One region of the Mesorhizobium sp. M0045 genome, then DNA from elsewhere that is predicted to be linked to it. Evidence: predicted binding sites of a transcription regulator. Region 1 holds the regulator's gene; each other region holds the start of a gene.
The links. The regulator PhoB, encoded in region 1, activates phosphate uptake and scavenging genes when phosphate is short. The targets are predictions, from matches to a motif close to TGTCATNNANCTGTCAT.

Region 1 (4,897 bases):
GGCGTCGATGACGACGTTGAGGTTATCCTTGGTGATTGCCACCGGAGTCAGGAACAGCGACTTGACCGTGTTGCCGCCGGGCGTGGTGAAATCCTTCACGCCGGCAATGTCGGTCATCTGCTTGCCGTCGGCAAGCTGCGAGGCGATCTCGGCGGCGTTCTTACCGAGCTCGCGCGCGTCCTTCCACACCGACACGGTCTGTGTGCCAAGCGCGATGCGGTTCAGTGCGGCGTGGTCGCCGTCCTGGCCCGAGACCGGAACCGATCCGGCCAGCCCTTGCGCCGTCAGCGCGGCGACGACGCCACCGGCGGTGCCGTCATTGGCCGCGACCACGGCATCGACCTTGTTGTCGTTGGCGGTCAGGAACTGTTCCATGTTCTTCTGAGCGTTGGCCGGCAGCCAGCCGTCCGTATAGGCCTCGCCGACATTCTTGATCTTGCCGCTGTCGATGGCCTCCTTCAGCACCTCCATCGAACCGGCAAACAGGAAATCGGCATTCGGATCGGAACCCGAACCCTTGATGAAGACGTAATTGCCTTCCGGCTTCACCTTGAAGACTTCGCGGGCCTGCATGCGGCCGACTTCCTTGTTGTCGAAGGTCAGATAGAACACGTCCTTGTTCTCGATCAGCCGGTCATAGCCGACGACCGGGATGCCTTCGTCCAGTGCCTTCTGCACGGCCGGCCCGATGGCCGAGGCATCCTGTGCGAGGATGATCAGCGCATTGGCACCCTGCGAGATCAGGCTCTCGACGTCGGTGAGCTGCTTGCCGGGGTTGGACTGTGCGTCGGCGGAAATATACTTGTCGCCGGCGGCCTCGATGGCCGCCTTCATTGCGGCCTCGTCGGTCTTCCAGCGCTCTTCCTGGAAGTTCGACCAGGAAACGCCGATGACCTTGTCTTTCGCCTGCGCCACCGACGCCAGCGCCAGCGTCATGGCGACACCCGCCAGAATGGCGGTCGTGAATCTCTTCATCATATCCTCCCTGCGCCGCGTACGGCGTGACTAATTGCTCAACGACCAGCTTGGAAGCTCTAATTTTTTCGAGCCTCGAAAAAATACTGGCCCGATCTCCGGCTGCTGTCAACATCGATTGTGATGGATTTTGATGACTCTGCGAGTTTTTTCGAGCGTCGGAATAAACGATGACAGCGCCACCTGCATCTGACACTATTTGCCGCATCTGACACTATTTGTCGGACATTACCGACGGCTTCCGGTTCATGAGCGGCCGCGGCAACCGGGAGGAAAGCAAAACGATGTCGGTCGGAATCCGCCACGACGATTTGCGCCGGCGCAACCGGGCGATGGTGATCTCGGCGGTGCGCCGGGCCGGCCAGCCATCGCGTACGGAGATCGCAGCCACCACCGGCCTCAGTCATTCAACCATATCGGCGATCTCCTCCGACCTGATACGGGAAGGCATCCTCGCCGAGAGCAAGGCAAGTGAGCCCGTTTCGTTGAAACGCGGTCGTCCGCAGGTCGGCCTCGCCCTCAACCCGGAAGCGGCGGCGGTGCTGACCGTGGTGTTGTCGCTGAATTTCCTGTCGGCCGCCATTATCGACTATGCGGGACAGGTGGTCGCCGAGGAACAGCGCCGGCTGGACACGCTGACCATGCCGCGCGACGAACTGATCCGCGAATGCAGGGCCATCGTCCGGCGCCGGCTTGAGGACCCAGACCTTGACGTCCGCAGTGTCGCCCGCATCGCCCTGGCGATTCAGGGCATTACCGACTCCCCTGCACGCGCCATGCTGTGGTCGCCGATCACGCCGCAGACCGACATCGCCTTTGCCGACATGCTGGAGGACGAATTCGGTATCCCGGCCACGGTGGAGAACGACTGCAATATGATGGCGGTGGCTTTGCGCTGGCGCGATCCGGATCGCTATCGCGACGACTTCATCGCCATCCTGCTTTCGCATGGCATCGGTATGGGGCTTGTGCTGAAGGGCGAACTGTTCACCGGGACGCATTCCTCGGGCGGCGAATTTGGCCACATGATCCATCGTCCGGGCGGAGCGCTCTGCCGTTGCGGGCGGCGCGGCTGCGTCGAAGCCTATGCCGGCAACTATGCCATCTGGCGCAACGCCAGGCAGATGAGCGAAGACAGCGAACCTATCGCCGACGTCAGCGACGCCGACATGCGCGCTCTGGCGGCCCGCGCGCGCGAGAAGGATGGGCCGGAACGCGAGGCCTACCGCAAGGCCGGCGAAGCGCTGGGTTTCGGTCTCGGCTCGCTGTTCGCGCTGATCGATCCAGCACCGGTCGCGATGGTCGGCGCCAGTGCCGCTGCCTTCGATCTGATCGAGCCGGCCTTGCGCAAGGCCATCGCCCAGACCGCCGGTGGCCAGCATTCGGGCTCGATCTCCTTCGACACCGAGCCAAACGAATTGCCGCTGATCCGCGAAGGCTGCGCGATGCGGGCGTTAAGCTTCGTCGACCAGGAGATTTTCGCGCCGGGCGCGCAAATGAGGCCCGGCGTCAGAAGGAACGTCGCCTGACCAGGCGGGTCAATCTTCCCTGATCGCATAGCCGGCGCCGCGGATGGTGCGGATGACATCCGGCATGCGGCCGTTATTGACGGCTTTGCGCAGCCGCCCGACATGCACGTCGACGGTGCGTTCGTCGATATAGATCGTCTCGCCCCAGACATTATCGAGCAACTGGCTACGCGAGAAGACGCGGCCCGGATGCCGCATCATGAACTCGAGCAGCCGGAATTCGGTCGGCCCGAGCCGGATCTCGCTCTTCTTGCGATAAACCCGGTGCGATTCGCGATCGAGCACGATGTCGCCGACCTTCAGCACGCTGGACAGCACTTCCGGCTTGGCGCGCCGCAGCAGCGCCTTGACCCTGGCCATGAATTCCGGTGTCGAAAACGGTTTGACCAGATAGTCGTCGGCGCCGGTCGAAAGACCGCGCACCCGGTCGCTCTCCTCGCCGCGCGCGGTCAGCATGATGATCGGCAGCCGCTCGGTTTCGGGGCGCACGCGCAACCTGCGGCAGAGCTCGATGCCGGAAACCGCCGGTATCATCCAGTCGAGCACCAGAAGGTCGGGCACATTTTCCTGCAAACGGATCTCGGCTTCGTCGCCGCGTGTCACCACCTCGACCTGGTAGCCTTCGGATTCGAGATTGTAGCGGAGCAGCACGCCCAACGGCTCCTCGTCCTCCACCACCATTATGCGTGGTGCGATCATCGGCTGGGCACCCCCATCATGTCACCGGTGCAGGCATTGTCGTTTCGTCCTGCTTCGGACGATTGACCGGCAATTGCTCGCCGGTCAGCACATAATACGCATTTTCGGCGATGTTGGTGACATGGTCGCCGATCCGCTCGAGATTCTTGGCGCAGAACAGCAGATGCGTGCAAGCGGTGATGTTGCGCGGATCTTCCATCATGTAGGTCAACAGCTCGCGGAACACCGACGTGTATTTGACGTCGATGCGCTCGTCGGCGGCGCGCAGCTTGGCCAACGCGGCCGCATCGCCTGCAGCATATTCCTCGATGACGCCCTGCACCTGGATGAGCACTAGCTGCGCCATCGCATCGATGGAATGCGATAGGTCGCGCGGCGTGACGCTGAGGCCGACCGCGCTCACACGCTTGGCGATGTTCTTGGCAAGGTCGCCGATGCGTTCGAGGTCGCCGGCCATGCGGATCGCTCCGACGACATGGCGCAGATCGTGAGCCATTGGCTGGCGCTTGGCGATCAGGGTGATGGCGCGATCGTCCAGTTCGCGTTGACGCGCATCCATGATGGCGTCGTCGGAGACGACGCGTTGCGCCAGCACGTTGTCGGAATTCAACAGGGCCTTGGTCGCCCCGCCGACCATCGAACCGGCGAGGTCGGCCATGTCGCGGATCAGCTTGCTGATCTGCTCGAGATCCTCGTCGAAAGAAGCGACTGTGTGTTCGCCCATGGTCCTGTCCTCATATGCATGATCGGAACGGCTCAGCCGAAGCGGCCGGTGATGTAGTCCTGCGTGCGCTTCTCGCGGGGCGACGTGAATATCTTCTCGGTCCGGTCGAACTCGACCAGTTCACCCAGATACATGAAGGCGGTCTGGCGCGACACGCGCGCCGCTTGCTGCATGTTGTGGGTGACGATGACGATCGTGTAGTCGGCTTGCAGCTCGTCGATCAGTTCCTCGATCTTGGCCGTCGACAGCGGGTCGAGGGCCGAAGCCGGTTCGTCGAGCAGAATGACTTCCGGCTTCACTGCCACGGTGCGGGCAATGCAGAGCCGCTGCTGCTGGCCGCCGGACAGGCTCAAGCCGCTGGCGTTTAGCTTGTCCTTGACCTCGCTCCACAGCGCGGCCCGCTTCAACGCTTGCTCGACGCGGCCGTCCATCTCGGACTTGCCGAGATTCTCGTAGAGCCTGACGCCGAAGGCGATGTTCTCATAGATCGACATCGGGAACGGCGTCGGCTTCTGGAATACCATGCCGATCTTTGTCCTGAGGAGGTTGAGATCCTGCGACCGGTCGAGAATGTTCTTGCCGTCAAGCAGCACCTGCCCCTCGGCGGTCTGTTTCGGGTAGAGCTCGTAGATGCGGTTGAAGACGCGCAGCAGCGTCGATTTCCCGCAACCCGAAGGGCCGATGAAGGCCGTGACGCTGCGCTCGGGCAGCGACAGGCTGATGTCCTTCAGCGCCTTGCTCTGGCCGTAGTAGAAGTTGAGGTTCTTGACCTCGATCTTCGTCTTCTCGGTGACCGTTTCGGTCATCGTCATGTCTGGGGACAACATCTGTGTCATCTGTCCTCTCTGCGTCCGGTAAGGCTGCGGGCGAGGATGCTCAAGCCCAGAACCGTCAGGGTGATTATGAGTGCGCCGGTCCACGCCAGTTGCTGCCATTCCTCGTAAGGGCTGAGAGCGAACTGGAAGATGGT
Region 2 (4,897 bases), 100 kb from region 1:
GCGGAGCGGGGACTGGCCGATCATCGCTGCCCTCAGCCGTAGTGGACTTTGCGTTCCACATAGCGGAACTGGATCGCTGTGAGCGCGATGACGATGGCCATCAGGATGACCGACTGCGCCGCCGAGTCGCCCAGGATCAGATTGACGAAGCCGTCATTGTAGACCTTGTAGACCAGCGTCTCGGTCGTCTTGCCCGGCCCGCCGCCGGTGACGGCATGAACGATGCCGAACGTGTCGAACAGGGCATAGACAGTGTTGACGACCAGCAGGAAAAAGGTTGTCGGCGCAAGCAGCGGGAAGATGATGGTCCAGAAGCGCTTGGTTTCGCCGGCGCCGTCCATGGCCGCCGCTTCGATCAGCGTTTTCGGCACCGCCTGCAGGCCGGCGACGAAGAACAGGAAATTGTAGCTGATCTGCTTCCAGGCAGCCGCCGACACCAGCAGGATCATGGCGTGGGTGCCGTTGAGCAGTGGGTCCCAGGCGATGCCGAGGCTTCTCAGCAAATAGGCCAACGAGCCTATCGAAGGGTTGAACAGAAACAGCCACAGCATGCCGGCGATCGCCGGCGCCACGGCATAAGGCCATATCAACAGTGTGCGGTAGAGGCCTTTGCCGCGCACGGCCTTCTCGGCCATAACCGCGAGCAGCAGGGCCACAACCATGGCAACGATCGCGGTCGCAAGCGAGAACACCACCGTGACCTTGATCGAGTTGAGGTAGGCCGGATCGGCCAGCACCTTCCGGAAATTGGCAAACCAGACGAACCTGCTCTTCAGCCCGAACGGGTCTTGCCTGAGCATCGACTGGTAAAGCGCCTGACCGGCCGGCCAGTAGAAGAAAACCAGGGTGATGGCGAGCTGTGGCGCCACCAGCAGGTAGGGCAGGATCTTGTTGGGAAAGACGACGCGTGGAGACAGGCTGATTTCCCTCGCTATCCAGGCATCGCCCACGCGCGCTCGCGTGGGCGATATTCCAACCGACTGACCGAGACGATCTCGTTAGTTGTCCAGGGCTTCCTTGATCGCGGCGTTGCCGCGCGCGACCGCATTGTCGAGCGCCTGCTGGGCGGTTTGCTGGCCGGCCAGCATCTTCTCCAGCTCCTCGTTCTGGATATCGCGCACCTGCGGCAGATTCGGCAGGCGCACGCCCTTCGAATTGTCGGTCGGCGACTTGCCGATCATCTGCAGGATGGGTGTCTCGCGGCCGGGGTTCTTGTCATAGAAGCCTGATTTCTTGGTCGCCTCGTACGCGGCGAGCGTCACAGGCAGGTATCCCGACTTCTGGTGCAGGTATTCCTGTACATCGGTCTTGGACAGATAGGCAAAGAAGGCGGCAACGCCCTTGTACTCCTCGTCCGACTTGTTGCCGAACACCCATAGGCTGGCACCGCCCGGCGTCGTGTTCTGCGGGGCACCCTTGGCGTCACTGTCGTAGGGAAGCTGGCCGATGCCATAATTCATGCCGGACTTGACGATATCGCCGAGGCCGCCCGACGATTCAGTGAAGATGCCGCATTCGCCGGCGAGGAATATCTGCTTGGCTTCGGAGGTGCGGCCGCCATATTTGAACGTGCCGTCCTTGGCCAGGTCGGCGAGCGCCTGGAAGTGGTTGACGAAAATCGGCGCATTGATCTTGAGTTCGACATCGCCGCCGGCCAGGCCGTTCTGCTGGGTGGCCCAAGGCACGTCATTCCACGCCGCGAAATTCTCCAGATGGATCCAGGTCAGCCAGGTCGAGGTATAGCCGCAAGAAGCGGCGCCGCTCGTTTTGATCTTCTTGGCGGCTTCCCAAACCTCGTTCCAGGTCTTGGGCGGATTGTTCACGTCGAGGCCTGCCTTCTGGAAGATGTCCTTGTTGTAGTAGAGGATCGGCGAGGAGGAGTTGTAGGGGAAGGACAGCATGGTGCCGTCCGGCTTCGAATAATAGCCGACGATGCCGGGCAGATACTGGCTCTTGTCGAAAGTCATCCCGGCGCCGGTCATCACATCGGCCACCGGCTTTATCGCACCCTCGGCCGCCATCATCACGCCGGTGCCGACGTCGAACACCTGGAGGATATCGGGCGCTTGCCCGGCACGAAAGGCAGCGATGCCGGCATTCAGCGTCTCCGGATAGGTGCCCTTGAACACCGGAACGAGCTCATATTCGCTCTGGCTGGCGTTGAAATCCTTGGAGATCTTGGCGACGACCTCGGCGTTGGCGCCGGTCATGGCGTGCCACCAGCTGATCTGCGTGACGGCGAAGGCGGAGGTGGTGGAAAGCAGGGTCACGGTGGCGGCGATACCGGCCGCAAAGCCGAAGAACTTCATGTTTCATCTCCCGCATTGGCGAAAGGGGCACCTCCGCAAAGCCAATATGTGGCGCTGATGACAATCGGACAACGGTTTTGTTGCCGATCAATGAACACCATTCCTTCCTAAAGTGCACTCGCTACCGAAACCGGGCGTCAGAAACGACATCACCGCCTTTTTCGGCGCAGCGGCATCGGTTTTCCCCCGAAAAGACCCGCCTCATGGCCTACGGGTTAACTATTCGTTAAAATCTCCAAGAGCTAATCCGTCACACCTCCCCTGTTAGTTTTGACCGAGTGACCAGGATGCTGACGGTCTATAATTGTATCGTAAATCAGCACGACCTGAGACTGGTTGCGCTCGCCGCACTCGTCTGTGGAATTTCTTGTTTCTCTGCGGTTAATCTCCTTAAGCATGTCGGCCGATCGACCGAGCGAAACCGGCTTGTCTGGCTGATGATCGCCGCGGCCTCGACCGGGTTCGGCATATGGGCGACGCATTTCATCGCCATGACCGCGTTTACGCCGGGAATACCGAACGCATACAATCCGGGATTATCCGCCTTTTCGCTTGCCGCCGCCGTCATCCTGACCGCGCTTGGGATGTGGGTCGCCACCTTGCGGCGCGGCATCGACCATTTCCTCGTCGGTGGCGCCATTCTCGGCGGCGCCATCGCGACGATGCACTACATCGGCATGGCCGCTTTCGAGGTCGAAGGCCGGGTCGTATGGAACCTGCTCCTTGTCGCGATATCGCTTCTGGCCGGAGTGACCCTTGCGGCACTGGCGCTCCTGGTCGTCTTGCGCCGCCCGTCAGCACTCGCGACTCTCGGCGGCGCCGCGCTTTTGACGCTGGCCATTTGCAGCTTGCATTTCATCGCGATGACCGCGGTGTCGATCATTCCGGATTCCTCGATTGAAATATCCGAACATTCCGTCGAGCCCATTTCCCAGGCCTTTGCCGCAGCGGTCGCCAGCCTTGTAATCCTTGTGCTGTCAGGTGCGGCGCTGTGGATCGACCTGCGCTTTCGCCGCCAGAAGCTCGAGGCCGATCGCATGCACGATCTCGCCAACGCGGCGGTGGAAGGTCTGATCGTTTGCGATGGCACCCGCATCGTCAGTGCCAATGACAGTATGGCGAAGCTGACCGGAACAGCGACAGCCACCCTGAACACGATGCAACTCGGCGAGCTTTTCGAGGGACAGAGCGCAGCCGATATGTCCGGCTTCGGCGAACAGGCGCAGGAAGCAACATTAAGGGGCAGCGACGGCGCGAGAGTTCCTGTCGAGCTGATCGCCAGGAAGATCACCTACTGCGGCAGGCCTCATACGGTGCTTGCCGTTCGCGACATCCGTGAGCGCAAGAAGGCAGAAGAAGAGATTCTCCGCCTCGCGCATTTCGATCCGCTTACCGGGCTTGCCAATCGGCGGAGCTTTTCTTCCCGGCTGGAAGCAGAATTCGCCTCGATGGATCGTGGCGGCAAGGATGGATATCTGGCGCTCCTGCTGCTTGACCTCGACCGGTTCAAGCAAGTCAACGACCTCTACGGCCACAGCGCCGGTGACGCGATGCTGCAGAAGCTCGCGCACTGCATTTCCGGCATTCCGCGCCACGGACAGATGCTCGCGCGTCTCGGCGGCGACGAATTTGCCATCATAGCTCCGAACCTCCCCGACCCCCTGGCCGCAGGCCGGATAGCCGAGGACTTGCTGGCGGCGATCCGCGAGGAAAACAGGGTTTCGGTCGGCTCCGGCCTCGTCTCGGCCAGCATCGGCATCGCCTTCTTTCCGCTGGATGCCGAAGACCAGGCCGGCCTGATCAGCCACGCCGACACGGCACTCCATCGCGCCAAAACCGAAGGCAGGGACACTTACCGGTTTTTCGAGATAGCCATGGGCACCGCGGCCCGCGACAAGCGCGTGATGGAGCATGAATTGCGCCAGGCCATCGCCCGCAAGGAGTTCCACCTCGTCTACCAGCCTCAGAAGGAAATCCGCGGCGGCAGGATGATCGGCTTCGAAGCCCTGGTCCGGTGGCAGCACCCTGAGCGGGGTGACATTTCTCCGGCTGTTTTCATCCCCGTAGCCGAAGACAGTGGCGCGATCGCCCAGATCGGCGACTGGGTGCTGACGACGGCTTGTAACGATGCTGCTCGCTGGACAAATCCGCTGATGGTCGCCGTCAACGTCTCCGCCGTGCAGCTTCACAATCCGAACTTCAGCCGCAAGGTGCATGACGCACTGGCGAGGTCGGGCCTCGCACCCGGCAGGCTGGAACTGGAGATTACCGAAACAGCCCTGGTGAAGGATATGCCCCGCGCACTGGCGGCGTTGAGGCAGGTCAAGGCGCTTGGCGTGCATGTAGCGATGGACGATTTTGGCACCGGCTACTCTTCGCTGTCCAACCTTAGCGCCTTTCCCTTCGACAAGATCAAGATCGACGGCTCGTTCATCAAATCGGTCGACAAGAACGCCCAGTTCGCGGCGATCGTCCGCGCCGTGCTGGGGCTTGGACGCGGTCTCGGCCTACCGGTCCTTGCGGAGGGCATCGAGACGCCGGGTGAATTGAGGTTCTTGGACGCCGAGGCTTGCGAGATCGGGCAAGGC
Region 3 (4,897 bases), on a different contig from region 1:
GCTGTCCGCGCCCAGATCATCGATGAAGCTCGCCTGCTCCGTCACCTTGTCGGCATCGACGCCAAGGTGCTCGATGACGATCTTCTTGACGCGCTCTGCGGTGTCACTCATTTGGGCATCCTCGTCTTTTGGTTGTCTGTCTTCGTTAGCGGGCAGAATGCCGCTAATCAAGCTGAAAGATGGTCCTGCCGGAAACGCAGCGGAACAGGACCGGTTTTTGCCCGAACCGCCGGGTTGCGGGCGGCATTACACGAAAAATCCCGTGCATCCAAGACGGAATGAAGCGTTTTCCCAAGTGTTAGATCATTGCCATGCCGCCATTCACATGAATGGTCTGGCCGGTGACGTAGGCTGCCTCGTTGGAAGCGAGGTAGGCGACGGCAGAGGCGACTTCGGCGCCCGTGCCCATGCGCCGGGTCGGGATCGCCGCCATGATCGCCTCTTTCTGCTTGTCGTTGAGCTTGGCGGTCATCGCCGATTCGATGAAGCCCGGGGCGACGCAGTTGACGGTAATATTGCGGGTGGCGATCTCCTGCGCCAGCGATTTGGAAAAGCCGATCATACCGGCTTTGGAGGCGCAGTAATTGGTCTGGCCGGGATTGCCGGTGACGCCAACCACTGAAGTGATGTTGATGATGCGGCCATGGCGGCGCCGCATCATCGGATGGGTAAGCTCGCGGGTCAGCCGGAACACGGCGGTCAGGTTGACCTCGAGCACGCTATCCCAGTCGGCGTCAGCCATGCGCACGAACAACCCGTCCTTGGTGATGCCGGCATTGTTGACGAGGATGTCGACGCCTTCGAGGTCGGCCTCCGCCTTCTGGCCGAGCGCCTTGACGTCGTCGCGGTTGGAAAGATTGGCCGGGAAAAGCTTGACCCGGTCGCCCAGTTCGGCGGCCAGCGCCTCCAATTTCTCGATACGTGTACCATGCAGGCCGACGATGGCGCCCTGGCCGTGCAGCACACGGGCGATCGCCTCGCCGATACCTCCCGATGCGCCGGTGACGAGCGCCTTGCGGCCGGTCAATTCGAACATTCTTGCCTCCTGATCTGAGCGAACACCCTTTGCATGGAGCGGTGTCAAATCGCCAGTTGATTATGCAAGCGCCGCCAGCGCCGCCTCGACATCCGCCGCGGATCCGATGGCAGTGGTGGCAATATCGCGGTTGATGCGGCGGGCCAGCCCCGACAGCACCTTGCCGGCGCCCACTTCGTAAAGCGTCGCAACGCCGTTGCTGCCGAACCACTCCACCGTTTCGCGCCAGCGCACGCGCCCGATCACCTGTTCGACGAGGCGGCGGGCAATCTCGTCAGGATCGCTCGTCGGGGTCACCGTAACATTCGAGACCAGCGGCACGACCGGCGCACGCTTCGTCACGGCGGCCAGCGCCTCCCGCATGATCTCGGCCGCAGGCTTCATCAATGCCGAATGGAAGGGCGCCGAGACCTGCAGCATCAGCGCCCGCTTGGCGCCCTTCTCCGTGCATAGCTTTGCCGCCAGTTCGACCGCCGGCCTGGCGCCGGAGATCACCAGCTGGCCGCCGCCATTGTCGTTGGCGATCTGGCAAACCAAGGCTTGCGCAGGATCTTTGGCGGTGCCTTGGGCGGCCTCTGCGCAAGCGGCCTCGACGTCGGCCTGTTCCAACCCGATGATCGCCGCCATGGCGCCCTCGCCGGCCGGTACAGCCGCCTGCATGGCATTGCCGCGGATACGCAACAGCCGGGCGGCGTCGGCGACCGAAACGAAACCAGCGGCCGCAAGTGCCGAATATTCACCGAGCGAATGGCCGGCGACATAGGTGACCTTGCCGTTCAGGGAGAAGCCGCGCGCCTCCAGCGCCCGGACTGCGGCGAGTGACACCGCCATCAGCGCCGGCTGAGCATTGGCGGTCAGCGTCAGCGTCTCTTCCGGGCCTTCCCAGATCAGCTGCGATAGTTTTTCACCGAGCGCGTCGTCGACTTCCTCGAAGATCCGCCGCGATTCCACAAAAGTATCGGCGAGGTCCTTGCCCATGCCGACGGCCTGGCTGCCCTGCCCCGGAAAGGTGAATGCGATGGCCATGGTCGGCTCCCAGCTGCTGGTTCTCGCTGCCTGTGACGCAAGGCGTGCGCCCAAGTCAAGTCCAACCTTGACCGCTCAGCGTCGGCCGAGTGCCTGTTTCGGCAGGCTTTTTGGCGATCACTCATGATGAAAACCGCTCACGATTTGTTTGTTGGCTCTTCTTATTTCCGCCGCAGGCGCTAGGCTTTGCGTGACAGTTCGATGACAATCGAGTGACGCCTTTGTTGCGGGCCGGGGAACTATTGAAGTGGCAAAGACCAAGCAGAGCGCAGCCGAGGCGGCGCCACAGTTTCTTGAAGGCGATCCGTCGACTGGCTATCTGCCGGCGCGCAGATGGCCTGTCATCCGCTATGGCCTTATCAGCTTGCTGGCTGCGGCCATCCTGGTGTTTGCCATCGAACTGATCGTGCGCGGCAACTTTGCCGGCACCATTGATTTCTTTCTGCAGCCTTTCAAACCCGGCTGGACCACGATCATCATTTTTGCGCTGATCCTCATCGGCCTCGACGCCGTGCTCGGCCGCAGCCATCAGAGCCTGATGATCGTCGCGCCGCTGACATTGTCGCTGGCGTTCGTCGGCCACCAGAAGTCGCTCTATCTCGGCGATCCGCTCTATCCGACCGATTTCCTCTATTCCCGGCAGATCGTGGCACTGATGCCGCTCCTGGTCCGCGACCGCCCAGGAACCGCCATTGCCCTGGCGATCGGCATCGTCGGCGGGCTGTCGCTGCTCGTCTATGGCTGGCGGTTATGGCGCCGCCGCGTTCCGGCGCTCAGCCACAAGGGCCGCCTTGCCCGGCTGACGCTGACGGTGCCGCTGATCGCTTTCTTCGTCTCCATCATGGACTATGCCACCTTCTCGTGGACGCGCGACCGGCTGCAGATCATCCCGATTATGTGGGACCAGAAGGAAAACTATGCCTCGAACGGTTTTGCGCTCGCCTTCGCGCTGAACGTCCCGATGGCGCATGTCTCGGCGCCGCCCGGCTATTCCGACAAGGCGATCGAAGCGATCGGCAAACCGCAGGTGATCGCCTCGGTACCTGCCGAGAAGCCCGACATCATCGTCGTGATGAGCGAATCCTTCTGGGATCCGACCAAGCTGCCCGGCGTCACCATCACACCCGACCCTATCCCCAATGTGCGGGCACTGCGCACGGGCTACATGTTCTCGCCCGAGTTCGGCGGCATGACGGCCAACATCGAGTTCGAGGCCCTGACCGGCTTTTCCAACGCCTTCCTGCCGGCGGGCAGCATTCCCTACCAGCAATATGTGCGGACACCGACTCCCTCGCTGGCGACCTTCCTGAAAAGTCAGGGCTACCGGGCGCGCGCCATCCATCCCGGCACCAACTGGTTCTGGAATCGGGGGGCCGTCTATGCCGATTTCGGCTTCAACGACTTCAAGTCCGAGGAGACGTTGCCGCCCATGCAGAAGCGCGGACCGCTCGCGTCGGACGCAGCGATGACCGACGAGATCATCCGCGAAGCCGATACCAGCGCCGAGCCGGTCTTCTTTTTCGCCGTCAGCCTGCAGAACCACGGGCCGTATGAGCCGTATCGCTATATCAATCCGACCCACAAGGTGCAGGCGCCGATCAGCCAATGGGCACGTGAATCGCTGTTGAGCTACGCCGAAGGCTCTTCCGATGCGGACCGCGGCCTCGAGCGGCTGATCGAATGGGCGAAGAAACGCGAGCGGCCGACCGTCATCGCATTCTTCGGCGATCACCTGCCGCCGCTTGGGCCGGTCTACGTCGAGACCGGTTTCCTGAAGGACAATGTCGCGCCGCGCAAGGAGGCGGCCGACCAGATGCTGCAGCACCACCAGACGCCATTGATCGTCTGGTCGAACCGCAGCGGCCCGGCCGAGGATCTGGGCGTCGTCAGCCCGGCCTTCCTGCCCTACCATATCCTGAAAACGGCCGGCATCAGCCATCCGTATTACACCGGCTTCCTCGGCCAGTTGCGAGAGCGCTACCGCGTCATCGACCGTAATTTGCTGTTGGCACCGGGAGGCGACGCCACCCCCGATTGGTCGCGTAAGAAAGAGATCGACCCGGCAATCCGCGACTTCCGTCTGCTGCAATACGACATGATGTTCGGCAAGCGCCATGCGGCGCCCGATTTCTTCCCCGAAACCACAGGCAAAGTGGCTGCGCACACGAGCTGAGGCAGCTGAAGTTGCAGCGTGATGCGCGAACTCCGATCGTGTCGTCGAGAGACGGGAATTGTTGCAGCTGACTGCCGACTGCGTAGAGCTGTTCGATTTGTTGGCGTTACCTCGATCGTCTCCCGCGATTATACGAACAGGGCATCCGGTTTGTTTTGTCAGGCGAGGAAAACATTCTTGGGTCCGGGCAGGAAATGCGTAAGACCTTGCGAATGAGGCCAGCAGCCCAATAAAACCGGACAACTCGCGTGCAACTCATCTGCTTACGACACGTCGGCCGTTTGCCCTGTCGGTAGCAAATCAAGTTGTCCGGTTTGGTAGTCCGCTTCAGTTTTGCGTCGAAGCGGTTCACGCGGCTTGCCCCGTGCGGCAGGTTTCTTGGATTATGGCGCCGTCGGGCGTGTATCGGGCGATGCGGCGGGGCCCGTGGAAGACGGCGAGCGTCCCATCAGGGTATTGCCTGACCTTAACCGCGGCCCCAGCCTCCCTTTGGCTGGCGATAAAACCGGACAACTCATGTGCTACCTAATCCGGACAACTCATCTGCTTACGACACGTCGGCCGTTTGCCCTTGCCTTGCAGCCAAATTCCTGTATAGACGCCCGCAATCTGCCGGTCCTTGCTGGGGGCTGAACGGAGGGCCGGAGGTTTTTCGAAACCTT

Region 2: ugpB (sn-glycerol-3-phosphate ABC transporter substrate-binding protein UgpB) is a predicted target of PhoB. The motif match lies at 2,367-2,383, and genes of this name have one in related genera.
Region 3: NKJ72_RS21150 (LTA synthase family protein) is a predicted target of PhoB. The motif match lies at 2,253-2,269, and genes of this name have one in related genera.

What each region holds. Positions count from the first base shown of each region.
Region 1 is NZ_JAMYUY010000003.1:136,719-141,615, reverse strand. It holds gene xylF (D-xylose ABC transporter substrate-binding protein) at 1-975, opposite strand, end outside; gene NKJ72_RS05630 (ROK family protein) at 1,260-2,504, shown strand; gene phoB (phosphate regulon transcriptional regulator PhoB) at 2,514-3,203, opposite strand; gene phoU (phosphate signaling complex protein PhoU) at 3,220-3,927, opposite strand; gene pstB (phosphate ABC transporter ATP-binding protein PstB) at 3,960-4,763, opposite strand; gene pstA (phosphate ABC transporter permease PstA) at 4,760-4,897, opposite strand, start outside.
Region 2 is NZ_JAMYUY010000003.1:238,565-243,461, reverse strand. It holds gene ugpE (sn-glycerol-3-phosphate ABC transporter permease UgpE) at 1-24, opposite strand, end outside; gene ugpA (sn-glycerol-3-phosphate ABC transporter permease UgpA) at 33-917, opposite strand; gene ugpB (sn-glycerol-3-phosphate ABC transporter substrate-binding protein UgpB) at 999-2,309, opposite strand; gene NKJ72_RS06190 (bifunctional diguanylate cyclase/phosphodiesterase) at 2,597-4,897, shown strand, end outside.
Region 3 is NZ_JAMYUY010000014.1:34,073-38,969, reverse strand. It holds gene NKJ72_RS21165 (acyl carrier protein) at 1-111, opposite strand, end outside; gene fabG (3-oxoacyl-[acyl-carrier-protein] reductase) at 299-1,036, opposite strand; gene fabD (ACP S-malonyltransferase) at 1,097-2,062, opposite strand; gene NKJ72_RS21150 (LTA synthase family protein) at 2,310-4,235, shown strand.